Linked DNA regions of Chloroflexus aurantiacus J-10-fl. The main gene of each other region encodes a partner of the protein of the gene in region 2 in a complex. Links are inferred from orthologs where the notes say so. Each region holds a gene or a part of one and is shown on either strand. Other genes may lie near its edges.

Region 1 (12,258 bases), 2.0 Mb from region 2 along the record:
TGTATCTGGCTGATGCCGGTCGCCGAAGCTGCCAGTTATCACGGCTACGACACGATTGACTATTACACGGTCGAACGCGACTACGGCACCAATGAGGATTTCAAGCGTCTGGTTGCCGAAGCGGAACGGCGCGGGATTAAAATCATCATCGATTTAGTACTGAACCATACCAGTACCCAACACCCGTGGTTTCAAGAGGCATTACGCGACCCCAACTCACCGTACCGCGACTGGTATTTGTGGTCGGCGATTGACCCTGGCTATCGTGGCCCATTCGGCAACAATGTGGTCTGGCACAAATCACCCATTCGTGATGAATATTATTACGGCGTGTTCTGGGGTGGTATGCCCGATCTCAACTATCGCAATCCGGCAGTCACTGCCGAAGCCTACAAGATTGCTCGCTTTTGGGTTGAAGAGATGGGGGTTGCCGGCTTCCGTCTCGACGCGATCAAGCATCTGATCGAATATTACACTCTCCAGGAAGACACCGTCGAGACCTTTGAATGGTTGCGCGAGTTTCGACGTTTTCTCGACCGGGAACTACCCGGAACCTTCACGATTGGCGAAGTCTTCAACGGCAACCCGCGCACGCTGGCACCGTACTATCCTGACCAGCTCGATTACTATTTCGAGTTTGAAGTCGCCAATCAGATTCGCGGCGCGGCCAACACCGGTCTATCGCGATTGTTTATGCAGGCGGTGCAGGATGCCTACACAAAACTACCCTATCAACGCTGGGCACCCTTCCTGACCAATCACGACCAGAACCGCGTGATGTCGGTGTTGGGTGATGACGTGGCGAAGGCAAAACTGGCTGCGCTGGCTCTGCTGACCATGCCGGGACTGCCCTTCATCTATTATGGTGAAGAGATCGGCATGCTGGGGGTGAAACCGGATGAGCGTATTCGCACCCCAATGCAGTGGACGAAGGAGGAGTTTGGCGGATTCTCAGCCGGTATTCCCTGGCAGCAGCCGCAGAGCGATTACCCGGTCAAGAATGTGATGTTACAAGACCAGGATCCCGAATCGCTGCTCAACACCTACCGGCAGTTAATTCATCTCCACGTGAATACACCGGCACTGGCGACCGGTGATTTCTGGCCGTTAACTGCTAACGGTGCCAGTGTCGCCGCGTACATCAGGCGCAGTGGTGAAGACATGGTTTTGGTGGTGATTAATTTTGACAAAGTACCCACGCCACCGTTTACACTATCATCAGGTGAGAGCGACCTGCCGGCAGGCACCTACCAGGTGACCGCACTCTTCGGCACGCCACCGGCACCGCCGGTGCCGCTTACCATCGCCGACGGGCGTATCGTGGAGTATCAACCGGGGATCGAAATACCGGCTCAAACCGGATACATATTCAGGTTGGAGCGCTAATGTTACGAAAAGTAACTGCAACTCGTTATGTCACACCGTTGCGTGAAGGCGGTTCATTACCGGCGATTGTCGAAGCCGATGATGATGGCCTGTACGTCGTAAAGTTTCGCGGGGCAGGACAGGGGCCAAAAGTGCTGGTTGCCGAGCTGATCTGTGGTGAACTGGCGCGTGCGCTTGGCCTGCCCGTTCCAGAGCTGGTGTTGATTGAGATCGATCCGGCGTTGGGACGCAACGAACCGGATGGTGAGATTCAAGACCTGATTACAGCCAGCGCCGGATTGAATCTAGCCGTTGATTTCCTGCCCGGTGCGCTGGCATTTGATCCGACATCTGTCCGTGCACTTGACCGTAAACTGGCGTCACTTATCGTCTGGTTTGATGCCTTCATCACCAATGTTGATCGCACGCCCCGCAACACCAATCTCCTCTGGTGGCACCGCCGGCTCTTCTTGATCGACCACGGTGCAGCGCTGTACATTCATTACACCTGGAATGATTACCAGAATCACGCTCGCAAACCCTTCAGCCAGATTCGCGATCATGTGTTGATAGCAGCGGCCAGCGATCTGGAAGCAGCCGACCGTGAACTGGCAGATCATATCAACACAGATCTGCTCTGGCGCATTGTGGCGAACGTCCCCGATGAATGGCTTATTGACCAGCGGTTTTCCTCAGTAGAAGACCACCGTGCAGCCTATGTTGAATATTTGAGTCTACGACTCGCTGCACCGCGCGCATTCGTACAGGAGGCTATCGATGTCCACGAGCGCCTTTGAATATGCATTACTGCGCCTGGTGCCACGGGTAGAGCGTGGTGAGCAGATCAACATTGGGGTGGTGTTGTTGTGTCGGCAACATCGCTTTTTGGGGATACGGATTCATCTCAACGAGGCACGGATTGCCGCTCTCTGGCCTGATCTCGACCTGGCGCCGGTGCACGAGCAACTGGCGGCGTTTGAAATGGTGTGTGCCGGTGGTGCTGGAGCCGGGCCGATTGGCGAATTGCCGATTTACGAGCGCTTTCGCTGGCTGACGGCAACGCGCAGTACAATGATCCAGCCGTCAGCAGTGCACTGCGGCTTGTGCGATGCTCCACAGGTGATGCTCGACCATATCTTTCAGCAGATGGTCGTCTTGCCGGGTCAGGCGATTGACGAACGCGCTCACGAGGCAGGCGCTTTATAACTCAACCCGTACCCGCTCGATCATTGCCTGGAGGGCAAAGCGGGCCTTACCCAGATTTGCAGTTTCGCTCAGCACCCCAAGGATACCGTAGTAGCCGGGAATAATTTGCGAAGCCAGCATCAAGAGCGCATCGGTTTCGAGAACCAGATCGCGCACATAACCAACCCCGATCCGATCAGCCGCTGCCGCTGCCCGCGAGGCTAAATCGGCCAGTTCAAGTTCGGCCAGTTCGATATCGAAGTCGAGTTCGGCAGCACCTGGATGGTAGGCAATTGCCACACTCAGACCATCGGTACCGATGATGCCGGCGAACTGCGCGCCTTTCACGCCGGTAATAGCTTCATTCAAAATGGTATTGACATTCATACAGGTTTACTGCAATTAACAGGCTTGCTGAAAGAGTATTTCGGTTGTTGTAGCCCCTTCCCTGGCATCCCCCCGATGGGGAGGGAGGACGCCCCCCTCCTGCCCCCCCGCTGGGGGGAGGAAATATGCGCCTGGGATTTCCCCGCTGGCGGAGGACGCCCCCCTCCTGACCTCCCCCCGTTGGGGAGAGAAAATGTGCGCCTGGGATTTCCCCGCTGGCGGAGGACGCCCCTCTCCTGACCTCTCCCCGTTGGGGAGAGAAAATGTGCGCCTGGGATTTCCCCGCTGGCGGAGGACGCCCCCCCTGACATCCCTCCGTTGAGGGGGAGGAAGTACCTTTTTTGGCTTTCGACAGGAAGGAAGGACATTTGGCAATACTAACCCAGGCACCGGCTTACAACTCACGTCGTCCTTCAAAGGCGGAGCCAAGCGTTTCCGGATCGGCCCATTCGAGATCGCCACCGGTCGGCAACCCCCGTGCTGGCCGGGTCACCCGTACACCAAGAGGTGCGAGGTCGCGAAGCAGCAGAAAGGCGGTGGCCTCACCCTCGGTATTGGGGTTTGTGGCAAGGATCACTTCCTGAACAGGTTCGGAGCGAACCCGCGCGAGTAGCTCTTCAATCTTGAGATCTTCGCGATAGATACCTTCGAGCGGAGCAATGTGGCCGTGGAGGACATGATACAGACCGCGGTAGGCACCGGTGCGCTCGATAGCCAGCACATCGAGCGGCTCTTCAACCACACAGATTTTGGTTTGATCGCGCGACGGATCGAGACAAATTGCACACAGCTCACCCACGGTGATGTTAAAACAGCGTCGGCAGTAGCCAACCTGTTCTTTCACATCGAGAATAGCTTGCGCCAGCGCCAGCGCCTGTTTTGGTTCAGCCCGTAAGAGATAAAAGGTCAGACGTGACGCCGTCTTTGGGCCGATACCGGGCAGTTTGGCAAATTCCTCGATTAGACGAGCCACCGGTGCGGCAATCAATTGATCCGTGCGAACGGTCATATCATCTCCACCACAGATTCGTCGGTGACAATGCGCAATGCCGACGCATTCCCCTCATCACCAGGACGACAATGCCGGTTTAGAACAACCCCTTGAGACCACCAGTCAACGGCTGCATACGCTCTTCGGCCAACTGCTGCGCTTTGCGCGAGGCGTCATTGATCGCAACTAACAACAGATCCTGCAACATCTCAACATCATCAGGATCGACAACCTCTGGCGAAATCGTGATCGATTGCACTTCGCGATGACCGTTCATTTTGACCGTGATCGCACCACCACCAGCCGTACCTTCGACAATGGTGGCAGCCAGTTCTTCCTGCACCTTCTGCATCTGGCGTTGCATCTGTTGAGCCATTTGCATGAGCTGACGCTGATTCATCAGACAGACTCCCTTCTATTCACCTTAATATTGCAATTGCCTGTACCAGAACACGTGAAGCCGGCGAAGACATGTGAGCGTAGATATGGGTAGAGTACCACACTGCTACACAATTGTACAGCTATCCCGCAAACATTATTCAGGATCGAGCGGTTCGATATCTACAATATGGGCATCGAAGATATTCAATGCAGCACGAACCAGTTCATCTTTACGAGCTTCGCGAATTTTCCCACGCAGATCGGTGGGTTCAACCGATTTTTCCTCGATGGTACAGCGTACCGCGTAGGTCTTCCCCAAACGACGACGCAATAAATCTTCGAGAAGCGACCGATTCTTCGGTTCTTCCAGGCGTTCTTTATGGAACGAGGATGTCACCAGCAGCACGATAGTATTGCCTTCGACATCATACGGACGCGCACTATTGAGCAACGCCTGCACCGTCGGACTGCGCGGACGAACATCACGCTTGAAATCTTCCCAGATCGCCTCAAGCTGTTCAAGCACCGACATATCAGCATCGGCAGCACGAGCAACAGCAGGATCGGCAGGCGGACGCATCTGGCGGGTCGCTGCCCATGCCTCTGGCGGTGGCGGTGGTGGATCGGAGACAGGTGTGACATCCGACGGTACTTCACTGCCGGATGCAGATACCGGTTCGGGTACTGGAGGTGGCGGCGGCGCAACAACGCTGGGCGGCACTGGTTCGGGATGTGCCGGGGCGCGAACGGGTTCGGTTTGCGGAACGATTGCCGGTACAGCAGCACTGGGACGGCTGGTAGGGGTACGTCCTGCCAATGAAGCGGAACGTGACGCAGATGAAGAGGCAGGTTGCGCAACCGGTGGTGGCACCAGCAACGCTTCAACGACTGCCACTTCGAGCGGTAACTGACCATAGGGTGTTGTACGTAACTGTGCATCGAGATTGCTAAACAGCTTCACCCAATGTACCAACGCAGCCATATCGGCCTGCTGCACCCATTGCCCCAAGAGCGCCACTTCGTCATCGCTCAAATCAAGCAGTGTGCGATCACCGGTCGCCTTCAGCACCATCACTGCGCGCAGACGTTCCACCAGATCGCGGGTAAACTGACGCACATCAGCCCCCTGATTGGCAACCCCATGCACTGCGCGCAGCGCTGCTGTCAGATCGTGATTGACAAGAGCCGTGATCAACGCATCAACTTCAGCCGCTGCCGTCATCCCAAGCAGGCTTTGCACCTGTGGTAGCGTGATCGGGCCTTCGACAAACGAAGCCAGTTGCTCGAGAATACCGAGCGCATCACGCATACTGCCGGTGGCAGCGCGCGCAATTGCTTCAGGCACACCATCGGCCAGCACAATTCCTTCTGCCGCTGCAATCCGGCGGAGATGAGCGGCCATTGCCGAAACACTATGGCGAACGAAGGTAAAGCGCTGGCAGCGTGACAGAATCGTGGCGGGAACCTTATGAACTTCGGTGGTTGCAAGGATAAAGAGGGCATGATCGGGTGGCTCTTCCAGCGTTTTCAGCAAGGCATTGAACGCTGCTGTCGAGAGCATGTGGGTCTCGTCGATAATGTAGACCTTCATGCGAGCTTCGGCTGGTCGAAACTGCACCCGCTCGATAATCTCGCGCGCATCTTCCACACTGGTGTGGGAAGCGGCATCCATCTCGATCACATCAACTGCACGCCCTTCAGCAATGGCAGCACACATCTCGCACACGCCGCACGGTCGAGCGGTGGGATCGGGGTTAAGACAATTCACTGCTTTGGCAAGCAGGCGAGCCATGGTCGTCTTCCCAACACCACGGGGGCCGGTAAACAGGTAGGCATGGCCAACCCGATCTTCGGCAATCGCATTGCGGAGCGTCTGTACGACATGCTCCTGCCCGACCAGCTCAGCAAAGGTCTGTGAACGCCATTTTCGATAGAGCGACTGAACTGCCATTACGCTTTCCGATGATCTTGACCCGCACAGCATCTCGTATTATACCAGAGGAGGTACCCCACTTCCGCGCCGAGAGTGGTATAATCGAGATACAGGTATTGTCGATCTGCTACAGAGGGCTTTTATGCTCACCTATGAGCAACTTATCTCAGTTCTGATCGAAGAGCTTGAGCACCAACAGATCAATATTGTCCATACCCAAGAGTTAATAGACGCACACACGTTGGGGCGAAGCCTGCACGTTACGTGCTTCCCGCCAAACATAGATAAACGTGGCCCCTGGGTACGGCTGCCCTTACGGGCAGTGATCAGCCTGCAATGGCCGGCAGAACTCACCGTCATCTCTTTACACGGTCAGGCGATGATTGAAACCTTCAATCAACTGGTTGGTCAACCAATCGATACGCGAAATCTGCTGGGATTTGAGCTGACCTACCACTTACCACTGAGTCATGCCGAGCAAGCGACAGCAGATGCATCAGCCCTGACAAAGAAGGTGATTGATCTCTTCGCGGACCAACCCGACATCGAGCAAAATCTCGATATCAACGCTACGATACAGTACAGCGTCAATCAGGAACCAGTCCTGGCACAACTGACCGTTACTCGCCAGTTTCCGATCCTCCGCCTTGACCGTGATCTGGTCGAGGAGGCTGCAATTGCTCTGGCTATTGAATTACGCGAGATGTTGCCACGGCTCACAATCGTCTTCCATGCCGGTCAAAATGAATCAGGGCTTGATCCGCAGCTCTACTTACGCCCACCAACTGCCTGATGCCGTTCTCTTCTGCTGCATTGCATGCATTGTTACAACCCGGCGTTTCTGAACGCTGGCAGGCTGTGCAACGCCTGTTACACCCTGAGATGCTGGTACTGGCCAATCGCGCCGCAGAGCGTGCAGCGGCGCTCTTGCCACAACAATGGCCGCTGTACGAATTGAGTTTTAAATCACGGCGGGCAATTGATCGCGGTGGTGGTCGGCGCGATCCCATCACCGACTACTGGTTTGCTTTTGACCGACCGCCACGTGGGGCCGGTGTCATGCTCACGGTCAGCGGAATCGAGCGGACCGTCACTGTTGGGTTGCAATTGTGGGGTGTACGCCGGCCACAACTTGCCCACCTCTGGAGTCAGGCGCGTCCGGTGTGGGAGGCACTGATTGATCGAATCGAACACGAGGGTCAGGCTCGTTTTGCCGGTCGCCGCCCGCCGATGACAGGGATGCGCTGGATCGACCATTATCTCAACAGTCGAGCACACTACCTGTGGGCAGGGTTCGTCTACGACTGGAATGCGCTCCCGACAGCAGAACGCCTGATCGACGACATTTGTGCACTGCTACCACTCAATGAAGCGTTGATGGAGCAAGCCGAAATCGATCTGGCAACGACAAATACCTTACGTGAAACACCAGCTCGTTATCTGACAGGCGCGCCATCAGTAGCGCAGATCGTTATGTCGATTAAGCGGCGCGGTATGATTATTGACGAACGTACACTGCACGCTTTTCATCTTGCAGTACAGGCCCGACCGCTGGTCATCCTGGCCGGGCCGAGCGGGAGCGGCAAGACCTGGCTGACGCGCCTTTACGCCGATGCCCTGATTGGCATTGGTGAAGGGCAGCCGAACCCCTGTTATCTTCTGGTTGCAGTACAACCCGACTGGCATAGTGCCCGCGATCTCCTCGGCTACTACAACTCGCTGACCGGCCTCTACCAGCCTACGCCATTCTTAAACTTTCTCTTGAAAGCGGCTGCTGATCCGGATCAAACCTATATTGTCTGCCTCGATGAGATGAACCTGGCACGGCCCGAATACTACCTGGCGCCAATCCTGTCAGCAATGGAGGCGGTAGAGGGATTGATCGATCTGGGCACACCCCTGGCGGAGACACCATTAGCCGGTGGTGGTGTGGTACGCAACCCCATTCGTTTACCGATCAATCTACGCCTTATCGGAACAATCAATGTCGATGAAAGCACGTTTGCGCTGAGTGATAAAGTGCTCGACCGCGCCAACTTAATCGAATTAGGAACGGTCGATATGGCTGCCTTGCGCTCACAGTATCCGATAGCAAACGATCAGGTCTGGCAGATATTGAGCGACATCCAGCACCACCTGACTGCTGCCGGAAAGCCGGCAGGTTACCGCGCCTTGCGCGAGATACTTGGCTTCGTTGGGCAGGCAACAGATATGAACGTTTTAGAAGCACTCGATCTTCAGATTCTGCAGCGCCTGCTACCGCGCTTGCGCGGTGAGGACTCCCCGCGCTTCCGACAGGCACTCAACGGCTTACATGCGATTTGCGCAGGGCGCCTCTCGCGAAGTGCCGAGCGTCTGGCCCAGATGATGGCTCGCCTTGAGCGGGAGGGATATACCGACTTTTATGGATACTAGGAAAACCAGAATCCCTGATCGGTGAGTGGAACGACAACAGTGGGGGGAAGGCCAGAACGACTGAAGTAGCACAGGCCGCGGCCTGTGCTACTTCTAGTGATTACCATAACACTGTATCGGCCAAAGAACCGACAAGCTTACGCCACGCGCACGGCAGCCAGACAGCGCACCGCATGGGGCACATTGCCGACATGTTGCCACGAGCGGCCCCGATCATCGCTGCGCAAAATTTGACCTGTGTCGGTTCCGGCCCAAACCACATCGATATGATAGCTACTCGGAGCGAAGGCACTCAGCCGCCCCTGAAACGTCACCGACACATCCTGCCAGGTCTTACCACCATCATCACTGCGTAGCATGCGCTTTCCTTCAGCGGTTACCGCCAGCAGCACCTCTTGCTTTCCGGAGAGCACAGCCAGCAGTGAACAATCGGACAGCGGCGGTTCTGAATGACGCCACACCCCCATACCCTGCACTGTGGCTACCGGCACCCGCTGACTGTTCAGAAAATTGAACAACATGCGATCTTCAGCATCGGCTTCTTGCCACTGCCGACCACCATCATCGCTACGTTGAAACGCCTGTTTGGTTGCCACCACCAGGCTCTGCGAGTCGGCTGCTACCAGGCCGATAATCTGCTCATTGGCCAGCGCAACATCAGGCAACAGCCGCCAGCGTCCCGTGCCGCCTGGATCGCTGAAGATGTAAAGACCATTGTCGGTGCCAACGTATAGCACTCCTGCTTTTGCCATGTCGCCTGATTTACCGAACCTGCTGCACCTGCACGCTCGGAAGGCCGCCTTTCTTCGGCCACTGTATGTATCGATACATTGCGAGTACTGCACTCGTCTTTTTCGGTATATATGTTGTGCTACGAACCATTACTATCTTACCGCATCAGACAACACGCATAACGGATTCCCCGGACAGATAAACAGCTATGCCAACTACGACGATGATCTACGTCGGCGATTGTAGCATAGCATAATCAATTTTAGTGTGATATGATAAGAAAAGTAGCTCGTACAAGAGCACATCCCCGTCAGATGACTCCACGACCTATTCGCATTGCATACACTCTCTGGGATAGAGATATGTCGTTTGCATCAATTCGCCATTTCTGGCGTACCAACGAACCGATAGCGAGCGCAATTCGTCTGACCGGTTGGTACCTGCTGATTGCCGGTTCGTGGGTACTCTTTTCGGATCGGTTGCTGGTTGCTATTATCGTGAATATAGACGAATTGACGAACTGGCAAACGATCAAAGGCTGGTTCTTCGTGCTGCTGACGGCAGGCTGGCTGGGGATTGAGCGCTGGCGAACGATGAAACACCAGCAGCGGATCAATGATGAACTCCGGGCAGCGAATGCTGCCTTGCAAGAGTTAAATGCCTCGCTCGAACAGCGCATCATGGAGCGTACAGCACCCTTACAGATGGCCAACCAGGCATTAAGTGAACTTAATCAGGAACTAGAAACCTTCACAGCAACTATCTCGCATGATCTGAAAGCGCCACTACGTGTTATTGATGGGTATAGTCAGCTTCTCCTCCGCTTCCACATCCAGCGCCTCGACGAGGATGGACAGCAGTGTCTGCACAGCATTCGGACAGCAGTAGCGCAGATGAACCAACTGATCGATGATCTACTGGAATATACTCACGTTGAGCGAAAAACACTGCACCACAGCGTCATTGATTTGTCCGGCCTGATTGATGAACTGCTGGGCTATTACGCGGATCAGATTCTTGAGCACCATATTGTGATTGAGCGTGACTTGCGCTGCACCCACCTGTATGCCGATGCCACCGGTCTGGCGCTTGCCTTGCGCAACCTGATCGATAACGCGATCAAATTCAGTGCGCGTGTTCCCCAACCACGCCTGGCCATCGGGAGTGATGTTCACAATGAGATGGTACGGTTGTGGGTCAAAGATAATGGAATTGGCTTTGACATGCGCGATCACGAGCGCATTTTTACCATTTTTCAGCGTTTACATCCACAGGAGACCTACCCGGGTTCAGGGGTTGGGCTGGCGATTGTCCGCAAAGCGATTGAACGCATGGGCGGGCGAGTATGGGCCGAAAGCAGTCCCGGTGTCGGTGCTGTCTTCTATCTGGAGATTCCACATGTTGGCTTATCCGAACCATCTGCTGCTCATTGAAGATAATCCTTTCGACGCCGATCTGTTCCGACGCACAATGCAGTTTTACCATCCAGAGATTGCTATCACGCACTTTTCATCATACCGGGCAGCCTACGAACACCTGCAAACATTATCGCCTGCAACCACACCTTACGCAGGAGTCGTGCTTGACCTTCATCTACGTGACGGTGATGGGCTTGATCTGCTTGCTCTCATTCGCGCACGTAATTTACCACTCGCGGTTGTAATTCTTACCGGTGGTGGTGGCGACCACATGGTCATCAGCGCACTCAAAGCCGGTGCCGATGATTATGTTGTCAAGCGCGACGATTACCTTGATCGGATCGGTGCGATTGTTGAGCAAGCCTGTCAGCGCTTCCATTCGCAACAGGCTCGCCGTAGTCAAACCATTCAGGTGTCATTCATCGCTCTGGCGACTACAGATAGCGAAGCGACGATCCAGCATCTTCAGCGTTCAGCGCCGCATCTCCATTGCACACTCATCCATGGCTGGCGGACGTTTCTGCACCATCTCGATCATCAGCGGGCAGTCGGCGATGTTATTCTGATCGATTGTGCGCAACCTAATCTGGCAATGCTCGATCTGGTGAAGGAATTGATACAGTTTCGTCACCTCGAGCAGCCTGTGCTGGTGCTGGCACAACCGGGTAACGAAGAGTTTCCTTTGCAGACACTACGCCTCGGCGCAGCAGACTACATTATCAAAAGTGAAGGTTTCCGTAACCATTTGGCGGTGGCGATTGAAAATGCGTATTACCGTGCCCAGATCCATCAACAACATTATCAATTGCAATTGCAGGCACAGGCGTTGAATGCTGCTGCAAACACGATAGTGATCACGGATCGGAACGGTATTATTGAATGGGCTAATCCGGCCTTTACCACGCTCACCGGTTATGAGGTGAGCGAAGTGATTGGTCATTCCACCCGGATTCTGCGTTCGGGCAAACACGACAACGAATTTTATAGCGCACTCTGGAATCACATTCTCTCCGGACAGCCCTGGCGAGGGCGAATTATCAATCGCCGCAAAGATGGTAGCCTTTACCACGAAGAGATGACCATTACACCGGTCACTGATGAACATGGTGAGATTCGTCGTTTTATCGCGATCAAGCAAGATATTTCCGATCAAGTTGCCCAAGAACAGCGGCGTATCATTCTGGCTAACATCGGTACAGCCCTGCGACCTGCGCAATTGTGGGTGGAGTTGACGCCGATTTTACTCGATCAGGTGCGCGAAGTGATGCAGGCCGATAGCATTGCGCTGCTGCGACCACAGGGAGCAACCCTCGCCATCGATCTGGCGTACAACTGTCTGGGTCATCTCGCCTCGCAACCGACCATACTGGCGGCACTGGCCGAACGGCTGGCACAGAGCGATGGGCCGACAGATGTTACCGATGTTGTGCAGAGTACGACGAAGATCGTTG
Region 2 (12,090 bases):
CTCTCTACCAGTGCGTGGCTGTCTGGCAGAGAACGAGCGTTGGATTGCGCCATCAATTCATCCGCTGATACCAAATACGTCAGGGTATGATCGAATCTGTTCCTCTAAATCGCGATCATACCGGATGACGATGACCCGATAACCGTGTGCGCGTAGATCGCGTCGAATCTGACTATCAAGCGTCTGTTGGGTTGGTTCGTCATGGACGCTGCCATCGCAAAAGACGCAGATGTTGGGGTCGTAAAAGAAATCGGCAACGCAATTCAGTTCAGCGATCCGTTCTTGCGCATTGTCAGGCAGCCGGGCATTGTGCGCCTTGAGCATTTTTAGGAAGCGGCGCTCCAGGTCGGATTGCGGATCGATGCGCGATAGTAAGAACTCCAGATGTTCATCATACGAACGCCGGTTGCTTTCGCGCCGCAGTTCGGCCTGACTCAAGGCCACCAGGAGATCACGAATCGTATGCCGGTTGATCTGTAAAATCTCGTGTTGGTTCGAGAAACTGAGCAGGCAGTCGTAGCACGCCGCCGTGCATTCCGGTTTCGTATCCTGACCGTCTACCGTAAAGTGGCACAGCTCCAGGGCAGCACGAATCATGCGCGGAAAAGCGGCTGTTTCTTCGATCAGCCGTCGTAGCACGCCAACGCCACCTTCACTCTTCTCGATGAACAGGAGTGATTGCCATTGGTCACGGCCAACGACTTCGATCCCGATTTCATCCGCATCGAGTTGGAATGTCTCGACCAGGCCAAAGCGTAACGCATGCTTCAGGCTAATCCAATCGGTCGCGGTGATACCTGTCTGCTGACCGATAAACCGCATCATCAGGATGTTTTGCGTTTCCTGGGCGCTGATAAAGACCCGCTCGCCCGGTGGTTTCGCACGTGGCGGCCCATTATCGTCCAGCAGGTCTTGTTCGCTGACGATGTCGCCGGTGTCGAGATTGACGAGGAAGCCAGACTCTTTGCCGGCTAACCAGCCCCGATTGATGGTGAGGATGGTTGCTGCCGGGGCATATGTCAGCTCAAACAGGTGATCGGTGGCGTTGACAATATGCGCCTTCATCTGATGGGCATTGTTGGGCGCAAAACGGAAGGTGGTCAGAATATCAAAGCCGCGCCGCCGCCGTTCTTCCTCTTCAGACGTGATACGCTCACGGCGCCGGGTTGTCACATTCGGCATATCGAGCAGGGTCGCCAGGTAGCTGTTCTCACCATCGAACAGCGTTTCGCACACCGGACAGCGATCATCACCGGGATCGGTAAATGTTCCGCACGTGTAGCAGAGTTTGCGTGCTGAGCGGCGATTGTGCAGGCCATCAGCCGCAGTGCGAAAACTGACCACTTCCCATTTGGCGCCTTCGTGGTAGATGTAGTTGTGCGGCGCGAATTCGCGTAGTCCGAGCACCCGTGGGCGCGGGATGAACTCACCATCACCACGTTTGATCCACGCACGCACCGGCAGCGCCGGGAAGTTGTAGCCGGGCAGGAAGCCTTCGGTAGCCAGGTAGCGGTAGGGGTAGAAATCGCTCTCCTCGCTGGCAACATTGTCTTGCAGGAGCAGGTTGCGCTGGCGCAGTGCTTCATCCAGGAGCCGTTTGCCTTGATCCTGCACTTTTTTATCGCGGCTATACAAGAGATTGTTCGCTTCAGTTGATTGCCGCATGGCGATGCGGTACAATTCGCGCCAGCGATCAAACGCTCGATCAAATCGCTCTGGTGCTTCGTTGAGGGCATCTTCCAGCCAGCGTTCACTGTACCACGGTGCGATCCGTCTGAGATCATCGCTCAACAGCGCCGACTCAATCTGTTCGCGCACGTCACGCAGGCGTGCCGGTGATAGCCGAATCTGGTGGAGCGTGTTTGGGGTGAGGGGCAGGTCTTGCTTATCGAGATCAATTATATCGCCAATCGAATGCCCCAGCGGTAGGCGGACTGCGGCCAGCCAGATCGCGTGCAGATGGGCACGTACCAACGCCTCACTCGTCAGATCAATGCGCGGTGCCTGGACACTACCGGCTACCATCTCGTGGCGGCGGCGAAAGAAGTACTGGTCGTGGGGACGGTTGGCACGACAGTAGGTGATAATCAACCCCGGCTGGCCCTGGCGTCCGGCCCGTCCACTACGCTGAGCGTAGTTGGCCGGGGTTGGTGGCACATTGCGCAGATGTACCAGTTCCAGGTCGGCGATGTCAATGCCCAGTTCCATCGTTGGTGAACAGACCAGGAAGGGGAGAGGCCGATTGATGCCTGGATCGTTTCGTTCCGCTTCTGTCCAGCGAAAGCGCTTCTCACGACGCTCGCGTTCACCCGGTGCCACCACCTGCGCTGTATGCTCGCGAGCTTCCAACGAGGCCAGTGATTGCGCCTTTTGCAGGTAGAACTGACGGAAGAAGCGATTGGATCGATCCTTTTGCACACCGTTCTGATCTGAGGATGGGTGATCTGCCGACATTAGTTGTAGACCATCACCCTTGCACCAGCGTAGACAGGCTGCGTTGAGCTGAAAGCGCTGGTGATCGGCGATTGGCTCCAGGCGGACGACCAGTCCATACCCTGCCAGCTCATCAAGGAGTGCTTTCATCAACGTGATGTATTCATCTGGTTGCAGATTGAGCTTCTTGCGAATGTCCCGTCCAAGGCGGCTACGGGGGCCGAGCGAGATGCCATTAACCGGCTTGCTGGACTGTCCGCGTACTACGGCACAGGTTGCAGGCTGGAGACCGCTCGCATCGTCAGCATCAAATCCCCAAAATTCATTCAAGTGATTCGTTATCCGTCTGGTCAGCTCACCCTGGTTCTCTTCTTGCAACCAGCGCGCACTGATTGCCCGCCGCTGCCGCATAGCATCAAGCACCATGTTCACAATTGTCGTTCGTTGATCCACCGGGACGCGCTGCAACACACCCTGCCAGATTGCGTTGTCAGTGCAAAATTCATCGAGTCCGGTGTAAGCAATCTTGAGCAGCTTGAGTTGCTCAAGATTGGGTTGAACGATGCTGCGCCAGCCGCGTTGCAGGTCTTCGTACAGCCAGTATTCCACCAGATCGGTGAAGGTCTTCCATACCTCCTTTGCCATTGGCGCATTACTACGCAGCTCACTATTCCTGGCAATGTCGGAGAGCTGTAGAGTGGTATATTTGACAACCTCTTCCGCAACGTTACTGTCTCTCAGTTCACCATGGGTTTGTAACGCTTCCACCAGTGCTGCCCGGATTACAGCAATATGGATGAGGTCGTTAAAGTGACCGGCCTGCAACGCGGCGTCCTGACGGTTGTCAACAAACGAGAGCAAGCGGTCGCTGGCAGCTCCGGTACGTTGCGCGTGCTGCAACAGCGAAATGGCGAGGATTGAAGTCGCACTTGATACATTCTCGCTGGAGAGGGTGCTGAGTTTGGTATACTCTGTCGCCCGTCCGTCATACCATTCACCACAATTCAGGCAAATGGTAAAGGGCCGCTCTTGAAACCACATGGGCTGGCTGTTGGGAAGTGGATACTCGCTACAATTACCGTCAGGCTGCACCCACATCTTTCTCGGTACCCGCGATTTCCATTTCTTGTCCAACAGGCCCCTGGCATTAAACCACTCGTCAGGTAGTTTTTCCTCGCTCCAGTCATCAGATTCGTGAGCCAGCATTAAATATCCCTGACGGGCGCTGCGGTCGTCCTCATACATCCGTAAGTCAAGGAGTGGGACTGCCTGCCGTTTCTCTTTCAACACAATATCGTAATACTCCTGACCACAATGACGGCAGAAGACAAGAGGGAACATGAGCTTGTCCTGTTGATTGCGCAGCACGCCTTCGAGCTGAATCTGGCGGGTCTGGCGATCTTCCAGGCTGGCATACACCCGGTGACTTTGGGCGATAAACTGGTGTAACTTAAAGGCAAACGCCCGGCGACCGTCAGAGCGCTGAATGGCACTACCCTCTTCCAGCATGCGCTGGATCGCCTTGCGGCTCTCTTCGGGAGTGCAGCCGGTCATTACAGCCAGTTCACTGGCCGCATCGCTCAAGGTACGCGGCGGGCGACGTACCAGCCGGCCATCGGTATCGGTCTGGATGCCCAGGGCGTATTCGAGCCAGCGGGCAAGTGGATGGCGGCGCAACGCTTCCCAGCGCAGCAGATTGTCGCCTGCCGGGAGGGGTTCGGTCAAGGCGGTGCGTAACTCGGCTTCCGTCGGTTGACCACCAATCGTCAGTGGCTCAAGGGTCTCTTCAATCACCTGATCGGCGCTGATCGGATGGGCAAAGAAACGAGAAGCGAATTCGGCCACCACTCGCCGTCGCTCTTCGGCAGATGCCTCTGAGCCGGCTACCATCGTTGCCGATGTCCCGATATGGCGAATGTCGGGAGCGGCGCAGCGCTGTTTGAGGCGACGGATCAGCATTGCAACATCGGCGCCCTGGCGGCCACGGTAGGTGTGCAGTTCGTCGAAAACCAGGAAGCGCAACCCCTTCATCGTCTCGCCGATCAGCTTCTGGTCGTCAGGGCGCACCAGCATCAACTCTGCCATGACATAGTTGGTCAGCAGAATGTGGGGTGGGTTACGGCGGAGTTCTTGTCGCAGTTCTTCGCTGGTTTCACCGGTATAACGGGCAAAGCGGATCGGGAATTCACGTCCGTACTGCACGCGATACTGATCGGCAAGACGGCGCAGAGCTTGCTCTTGCGAGTTGACCAGTGCGTTCATCGGATAGATGATCAGTGCCTGCACGCCGCTGCCAGGTTTGGTCTGGCGCAGCAGATCATCAATAATGGGCAGAAAGTAGCAGGTGCTTTTGCCGGAACCGGTGCCGCTAGTCACCACAAAACTCTCGCCGCGAGCAGCGCGTTCAACCGCCTCGTACTGGTGTTGATAGAGACGAAACGGTGCATTCGAGGCTGTACGAAAGAAGTGAGCAGTTTCCGGTCTGATCATCCCGGCCCGCGCCAGATCATCGACGGTTTGCGCCATCTTGTAAGTTGGGCTGAGCTGAACAAGCGGCTCTGGCCAGAGTTCCTGCCGGGCAAGTTTCTCCTCAACCGAAGCCCGAATCCGATCATCAGCAATGCGGATAAACGACTCGACAAATGTCCGATAGTCGTCAATGACTGCTGCGTGGAGAGCGAAGATCGATGGATGATGCATGACTTCCTCCGCTAGCCAGAGCGCGGTATGTGCAAGACGAGGTGTTCAAGCGCCAGTTGCGGGTTGACGTTTTCCAGCAATTGCCGGCTCACCGTCATGATCTGTTGGAGAAAAGCAAACGCCGTTGCGGGCGTTACCCGACCGGCCAGGGCTGCTAATTCAGGCCGACGATCAATGTTGGTGATAGCCTCATCACAGCCGGCAGCAACATACATCACGTCACGCCACCAGCTCTGCCACAATTCGAGCCACATCAAGACGGTTGCCTGATCGCCGGCCCGATATTCTTTGGCCCGTTCTTCAGCCCATTGCAGTCCGCTCGTGATCGGGGCTGACGATAGCGCGATTAACGCATCCAGGCACTCACGACGGGCAGTCTGTGCCGACGGATCGTTGAACAAATTGATGGCCCAGCCAATTCGTCCGTTACTCCAGGCGGCCAGTATCTCAGCCTGGTCTTTGGAGGCACCCTGATCACGAAGTGCGCTCGCTACCTGCTCCCGTGGCAACGGTCGTAATCGCAGCACCCGACAGCGCGAGACGATGGTCGGCAGCAACTCATTGCTATGCGCCACCAGCAGCAGCGTAGCGTAATCTGGTGGTTCTTCCAGCGTCTTCAGCATCGCATTTGCCGCCTCTTCGCTGAGGCGGTCGGCGTCGTGGAGGATCAGCACGCGGCGCGGTGCCTCGTATGGGCGCAAGGCCAGATCGCGTTGCCACTCGCGGATCGTGGCAATTTTCAGCTCTTTCTGACGAGCGGCATCTTCGGCTTTGGCGGCTGCGGCCTGGGTTTCCATCCCGGCAATGCGGACATCGGGATGGCTGCCGTGATCGATACGGCGACAGGAACGGCATTGCAAACAGGGATCACCGGTCTGCCGTTCGCACAGCAACGCCTGCGCCATGCGCAATGCCAGCAGCGATTTACCGAGTCCTTGTGGCCCGGCAAAGAGGTAGGCGTGGGCTACCTGTTGGCTGCGGATGTTACTGCGGAGCTGTTCAATGGCCCATTCGTGACCGTACACATGCCACATATCAGGTAATCATCGTTTGCAGGCGGCTGGCAACAGATCGCACGGCAAGCGGATGCCGTGATCCATCCATACCATTGTATCCGCTCACGGCATTTTGCGGAAGGCCAGCACCGCATTCACCCCGCCAAACCCGAACGAATTCGAGATTGCGACCTGAATGGCTGCCTGACGGGCAACATTCGGCACATAATCGAGATCGCATTCGGGATCGGGATGTTCGAGGTTGATGGTGGGTGGAATCTGACCGTGGTGCAGTGCCAGGATGGTGGCTGCTGCCTCAACTGCGCCGGCAGCACCGGTGAGATGCCCGATCATCGATTTGATCGAACTGATCGGCACACTGTATGCATATTCACCGAACACCTGCTTAATCGCTCTGGTTTCCGCAATGTCACCTGCCGGTGTACTGGTGGCGTGGGCATTGATGTAATCAACCTGTTGCGGTGCCAGTCGGGCTTGTTGCAATGCCCGCCGGATTGCCAGCGCCGCCCCTTCACCATCTGGATCGGGAGCAGTAACGTGATAGGCATCGGCAGAGACGCCATACCCGATCAACTCAGCCAGGATTGGCGCGCCACGTCGCTGGGCACTGCTCAGACGTTCAAGCACCAGCACGGCTGCCCCTTCGCCGGGAACAAAGCCATCGCGCAGCGCATCAAACGGACGCGATGCCCGTGTCGGCTCGTGGTTACTGCGCGTACTCAAAGCGCGCATGACACAGAATGCACCCAGGCTGAGGGCAGTAATGGGAGCTTCGGCGCCACCGGCCAGCATCACTTCGGCATCGCCGCGCCGAATGATCTCTGCCGCCTCACCGATTGCCTGCGCGCCGGCAGCACATGCGGTACAGATCGCAGTTGTGTAGCCGCGTAAACCGAAGTGAATGGCGACCTGGCTGGATGGCATATTCGGCAGGGCTGCCGGAATGAAGAAAGGACTAATTTTCATGCCACCACGCTGGATCAGTGTGGTGACTGCCTGTTCTACATCGGGCATCGAGGTAGTCCCGCTGGCGATCAGAACACCGATCTCATCGCGTGCCATACGTTCGAGAGGCAGGCGAGCGTGGTCAAGGGCCATCCGGGCAGCGGCTACGGCCATCTGACTGGCGCGGGACATCCGGCGCGCCTCTTTCGCATCCATGAACTCCTGTGGATGAAAATCGTTTACCTGGCCTGCCAGTTGACAGGGATAATCACTCGGATCGAAAAAGGTGATGCGACCAATCGCACTGCGCCCGGCAACGAGACCAGCCCAAAATGGCTCAACACCAACCCCAAACGGCGAGATAACGCCCAGACCGGTCACCACAATGCGCTGGTCAGGGGGGAGATGATCGGTTACAACCGGCTGTGGTTCGACAACGGGTTCTTCAGCCAATACCTCGGCCAACAGTGCTTCGATCTGCGCTTCAATAGCTTCGTCGGGCACATGCTCTCGCACGAGACCGAGCAGTTCGGCCCGCAACGCTGCGCGCCGATCCAGTGCTCGTGGGGTCATTGCTTCCTCCCTCAATTCAACTATTCAAGGCTTGAATTATACCACGTAGCTGTTGTGTCTGTGGTATCATACTCGCTGGTATGCGCTCCCTCGTCACTATGGAGTTACTATGATGTCGGTTCTGTCCGGTCTGATACGTCCTGAGATTGCCGATTTGGAAGCATATACCCCGATTGTACCGCTAGAAGTGCTGGCTGATCGCCTTGGCCTGCCGGTGGCGCAGATTGTCAAGCTCGATGCGAATGAAAACCCCTACGGCCCAGCACCGGCAGCGCTGGCCGCACTTCAGGCGACTGCGACCTACCATATATATCCCGACCCAGAGCAGACGGCGCTGCGGAAGGCGCTGGCCGATTACACCGGTCGGTCAGCGGAGGAAATCCTCTGCGGAGCCGGTGCCGATGAATTGATCGACCTGGTTTTACGCCTGATTATCAGTCCCGGCGATGCGATCATCGATTGTCCACCTACCTTCGGCATGTACCGGTTTGATGCCGGTATCTGTGGTGGGCGGGTGATCAGTATCCCGCGCCGTGCCGATTTCAGTCTTGATCTACCGGCCATTGCCCGGGCAGCAGCGCAGGGTGCCAAAGCCATCTTCCTCACCTCGCCTAACAACCCAACCGGCAACCCACTGCCACGCAGCGAACTACTCCAGATTCTTGAATTGCCACTGCTGGTGGTTGTTGATGAGGCGTACATTGAGTTTGCTGAGCCAGAACACGCACCGGTCGGTGCGAGTGATCTGCTCGACCGGTATCCAAATCTGGCCATTCTCCGCACATTCAGCAAATGGGCCGGTCTGGCCGGGCTGCGCGTAGGCTATGGCCTGTTCCCGCGTTGGCTGAGTGAGCAACTCTGGAAGATCAAGCAACCGTACAATGTCTCGGTTGCTGCTCAGGCCGCCGCTGTGGCATCACTCGCCGTCGCCGACGAATTGCGGGCGCGGGTGCAGGCTATCGTCGCCGAACGTGAGCGTCTGTTTCAGCATCTCAATACGTTCCCGTTTCTAACCCCTTTTCCAAGTGTGGCGAATTTCATCCTCTGTCGGGTCGAAGGGCGTGATGCCCGCGAACTCAAACTGGCGCTCGAACGACGCGGTGTGTTAGTGCGCCATTATCAGACGCCGCTGCTTAATGGCTATATTCGGATCAGCGTCGGTACTCCTGCCCAGACAGATGCGCTGATCGCGATGCTTGCTGAGGTGACCCGATGAGCATATCACTTGCCCACACGCTTGACTTTGCCCGCCAGATCGCTTACGAGGCCGGCCAGATCACGCTGCGCTATTTTCAGCGTGGTATCACTGTTGAACACAAAGCCGATGAGTCGCCGGTGACGATTGCTGATCGGGAGGCCGAGCGTCATCTGCGCGCCGCTATTCAGGCGGCCTACCCTGATCACGCCGTCCTTGGTGAAGAAGATGGTCTGACCGGGAGTGAACACGCTACCTACCGCTGGGTGCTTGATCCGATTGACGGTACGAAAAGTTTTGTGCGGGGCGTGCCACTCTACGGAGTGCTGATTGGATTGTTGCGGGAAGGTGAACCTGTGCTTGGTGTCATCCATATCCCGGCGCTGGCCGAAACTGTGGCAGCCGCGCAGGGTTTGGGTTGTTACTGGAACAATCAACCCTGTCGGGTGTCGTCTGTCTCCAGCCTACGCGAGAGTCTGGTCGTCGGGACGGTGGCTCACGGCTACGAACGCTACAACCGATCAGAAGCTTTTCAGCGTATTCTGAAGCGTGCCGGCCTGTTCCGCACCTGGGGCGATTGCTACGGCTACGTTCTGGTAGCCACCGGTCGCGCCGAAGTTGCGCTCGATCCGGCAATGAACGTCTGGGATGCCGCAGCCCTGCTGCCGATTTTGAGCGAAGCTGGTGGTGCCTACACCGACTGGCAGGGTGTGCCGACCATTTACCACAACGAAGGCATTGGCAGCAATCGCCATGTCTTACCCGAACTGTTAAGCCTCATTGCTGGCGAGGAGTCGTCATGAACGCCGATAACTATCAAGAACTGGCAATGCGCACGCTGGCTGCCGGTCTGACACCGCGTGAGCGTCTGACCAATGCGGCGCTTGGCCTGAGTGGCGAGGCCGGCGAGTTTGCCGACACCGTGAAAAAACATCTGTTTCATGGTCATCCACTCAATCGTGAAGAATTATTGAAAGAGTTGGGTGATATTCTCTGGTATGCGGCTCTGGCCTGCGATGCACTTGATGTGCGCTTGAGTACCGTCATGGCGGCCAACATCGAGAAACTGCGACGGCGTTACCCGGAGGGATTTAGCAGTGAGCGAAGTCAGCAGCGTAGTGAATAGAATCCGGCGGGCGACCATTGAGCGGGTGACCGGTGAGACAAACATTACCCTTACCCTCACCATCGATGGTAGTGGACAGGCTGATGTGCAGACCGGTATCGGTTTTCTTGACCATATGCTGACGTTGTGGGCACGCCATGGCTTGTTCGACCTTCAGGTGCGGGCGCAGGGCGATCTCCACATTGATGAGCATCACACTGCCGAAGACGTGTGTATTTGCCTGGGTCGGGCCATTGATCAGGCGCTCGGTGAGCGGGCCGGCATTGTACGTACCGCACACAGCTTTGTGCCGATGGACGAAGCACTGGCGCTGGTTGCTGTCGATCTTGGTGGCCGACCGTACTGTGTGGTACAGGCTGATTTTGTTACAATGCGCGTAGGACAGCTCGGTACCGATCTGGTGGCCCATTTGTTTGAGAGTGTTGCCTTCAACGGTCGTTTCAATCTCCACGCACAGGTGATGTACGGGCGCAACGACCATCACAAGATCGAGGCTCTGTTCAAAGCGTTCGGGCGGGCACTCGATGCCGCTACCCGCATTGATGCGCGTTTAGGGGGAACCATACCGAGCACGAAGGGTGTCCTATGATCGGGTTTGTCGCTGCTGCCATCCTCAGCTTTGTACCGGCATTCATCTACGCTGCAATTGCCTACTGGCTCGACCGGTTTGAGAAAGAGCCACGCCGGTTATTGTTTGGGGCATTCATCTGGGGTGCATTTGTCGCAACTCTTGGCGCCATCGTCTGGACAGGGCTGGCGCAGGTCTCGCTGGCCATCTTCATTGGGGAAGCCTCTGCTGAAGTTGCCGGCACAACCCTGCTGGCGCCGCTGGTAGAGGAGAGTCTGAAGGGGATTGCCGTTGTCATTATCATGCTCGCCTTCCCCGAAGAGTTCGACTCGCGGCTCGATGGGATGCTGTACGCCGCCATCACCGCATTAGGCTTTGCCGCCACTGAAAACCTGCTCTACCTCTACTTCATGGGCTATCAGGAGAGTGGGGTTGGCGGTTTAATCTCCCTCTTCATCTTGCGCGTCATTCTCGGCGGATGGGGCCACGCTGTGTATACTGCCTGGATCGGCCTGGGGCTGGCGATGTCGCGGCTGCACCCGAACCGCTTTATTCGTTTCATTTCCCCCTTTGCCGGTTGGCTGCTGGCTGTCTGCCTGCACGCTCTCCACAACACCATGGCCGTATTCCTGGCCGGTGAGTTTGGCCTCACCGGACTCGGCCTGACGTTACTGGTCGACTGGTCGTTCTGGATCGTTGTCCTCGGCCTGGTGATCTGGGAGATTCGGCGCGAGCAGCATCACATCGCTACCTACCTGGCAGAAGAGGTGATGGCCGGCATTATTGCACCGGGTCATTACAATGCTGCGAAATCATTCAGTGGTCAGCTCCGCAACCGGCTACGCAACGCCACCGCTAGTCGTTTCTACGAAGCCTGCGCAGAACTGGCGCATAAAAAGCATCACCTGGCAACCGGTGTTGGTGATGAGCGCAACACGATTGCCCGCATCAACCAGCTTCGCCGCGAACTGGCCCAACTGGCCCCGAAAGTGCCGGCAGTCTAGAACCTATTTCAAAATTCGGTCAATACACCACAAAATGATAGCAACGAGACAAAACGCACGGTAGATATGCAGATGACGGTCATAGCGCACCACCAACCGACGATACGTGTCCATCCACGCGAAGCACTGCTCGACCTTCCAGCGGTGCTGATAGCTTGGGCCGGTACGCAGCGGACGCCCGCGCTTTGGCCGCTGACGGTTGCGCCGCTCACGAGCTGGCATGGTGGGTGTGATCCCGCGCCGACGCAGGTCGCTGCGCAACGCGGCACAGTCGTAGGCTTTATCCGCCACCACTTCTTGTGGTCGCGTGCTGGGCCGGCCGCGGTTGCGTGGTACCCGAATGGTCCGCACCGTCGCTTCAGCCAGGGTGCGTTCGTGTGGTTGTGCGCTATCCACGTGCAGGCCGATGGGCACGCCAGTGCCATCGACCACGACCATCACCGTCGCGCCGTTACCAACCGTCGTTGTGCCTCCACCAGTGCCCCTTGTTTTGCCGGAACGACGCTGCCGTCCAGCAACGCGTGTGCCCA

Evidence for each region.
Region 1: the proteins of holB (region 2) and dnaX are in contact, whole or in part, in a cryo-EM structure (PDB 8GIZ), measured with the Escherichia coli proteins. The link is inferred for Chloroflexus aurantiacus J-10-fl from one-to-one orthologs.

Annotation. Positions count from the first base shown.
Region 1 is NC_010175.1:660,567-672,824, forward strand. The notes cover bases 3,863-6,854. They hold dnaX (DNA polymerase III subunit gamma/tau), read right to left. Parts: upstream 6,261-6,854; coding sequence 4,464-6,260; downstream 3,863-4,463. Other genes in these bases: recR (recombination mediator RecR), read right to left, coding at 3,863-3,946; CAUR_RS02655 (YbaB/EbfC family nucleoid-associated protein), read right to left, coding at 4,026-4,328; CAUR_RS02665 (hypothetical protein), read left to right, coding at 6,385-6,854. In the rest of the region: CAUR_RS02630 (alpha-amylase family glycosyl hydrolase), read left to right, coding at 1-1,386; CAUR_RS02635 (HipA family kinase), read left to right, coding at 1,386-2,162; CAUR_RS02640 (DUF3037 domain-containing protein), read left to right, coding at 2,143-2,571; CAUR_RS02645 (roadblock/LC7 domain-containing protein), read right to left, coding at 2,566-2,937; more of recR, read right to left, coding at 3,332-3,862; more of CAUR_RS02665, read left to right, coding at 6,855-7,035; CAUR_RS02670 (McrB family protein), read left to right, coding at 7,035-8,657; CAUR_RS02675 (sialidase family protein), read right to left, coding at 8,795-9,409; CAUR_RS02680 (sensor histidine kinase), read left to right, coding at 9,752-10,822; CAUR_RS02685 (HD domain-containing phosphohydrolase), read left to right, coding at 10,788-12,258. UniProt on the Escherichia coli protein: Part of the beta sliding clamp loading complex, which hydrolyzes ATP to load the beta clamp onto primed DNA to form the DNA replication pre-initiation complex.
Region 2 is NC_010175.1:2,654,976-2,667,065, forward strand. Bases 4,157-6,980 are described here. They hold holB (DNA polymerase III subunit delta'), read right to left. Parts: upstream 6,168-6,980; coding sequence 5,145-6,167; downstream 4,157-5,144. Other genes in these bases: CAUR_RS10085 (DEAD/DEAH box helicase), read right to left, coding at 4,157-5,133; fabF (beta-ketoacyl-ACP synthase II), read right to left, coding at 6,252-6,980. In the rest of the region: more of CAUR_RS10085, read right to left, coding at 58-4,156; more of fabF, read right to left, coding at 6,981-7,667; hisC (histidinol-phosphate transaminase), read left to right, coding at 7,777-8,883; CAUR_RS10105 (inositol monophosphatase family protein), read left to right, coding at 8,880-9,665; CAUR_RS10110 (nucleoside triphosphate pyrophosphohydrolase family protein), read left to right, coding at 9,662-9,988; imidazoleglycerol-phosphate dehydratase HisB, read left to right, coding at 9,960-10,577; CAUR_RS10120 (PrsW family intramembrane metalloprotease), read left to right, coding at 10,574-11,560; CAUR_RS10125 (IS5 family transposase), read right to left, coding at 11,564-12,090; CAUR_RS21895 (IS5 family transposase), read right to left, coding at 11,998-12,090. UniProt on the Escherichia coli protein: Part of the beta sliding clamp loading complex, which hydrolyzes ATP to load the beta clamp onto primed DNA to form the DNA replication pre-initiation complex.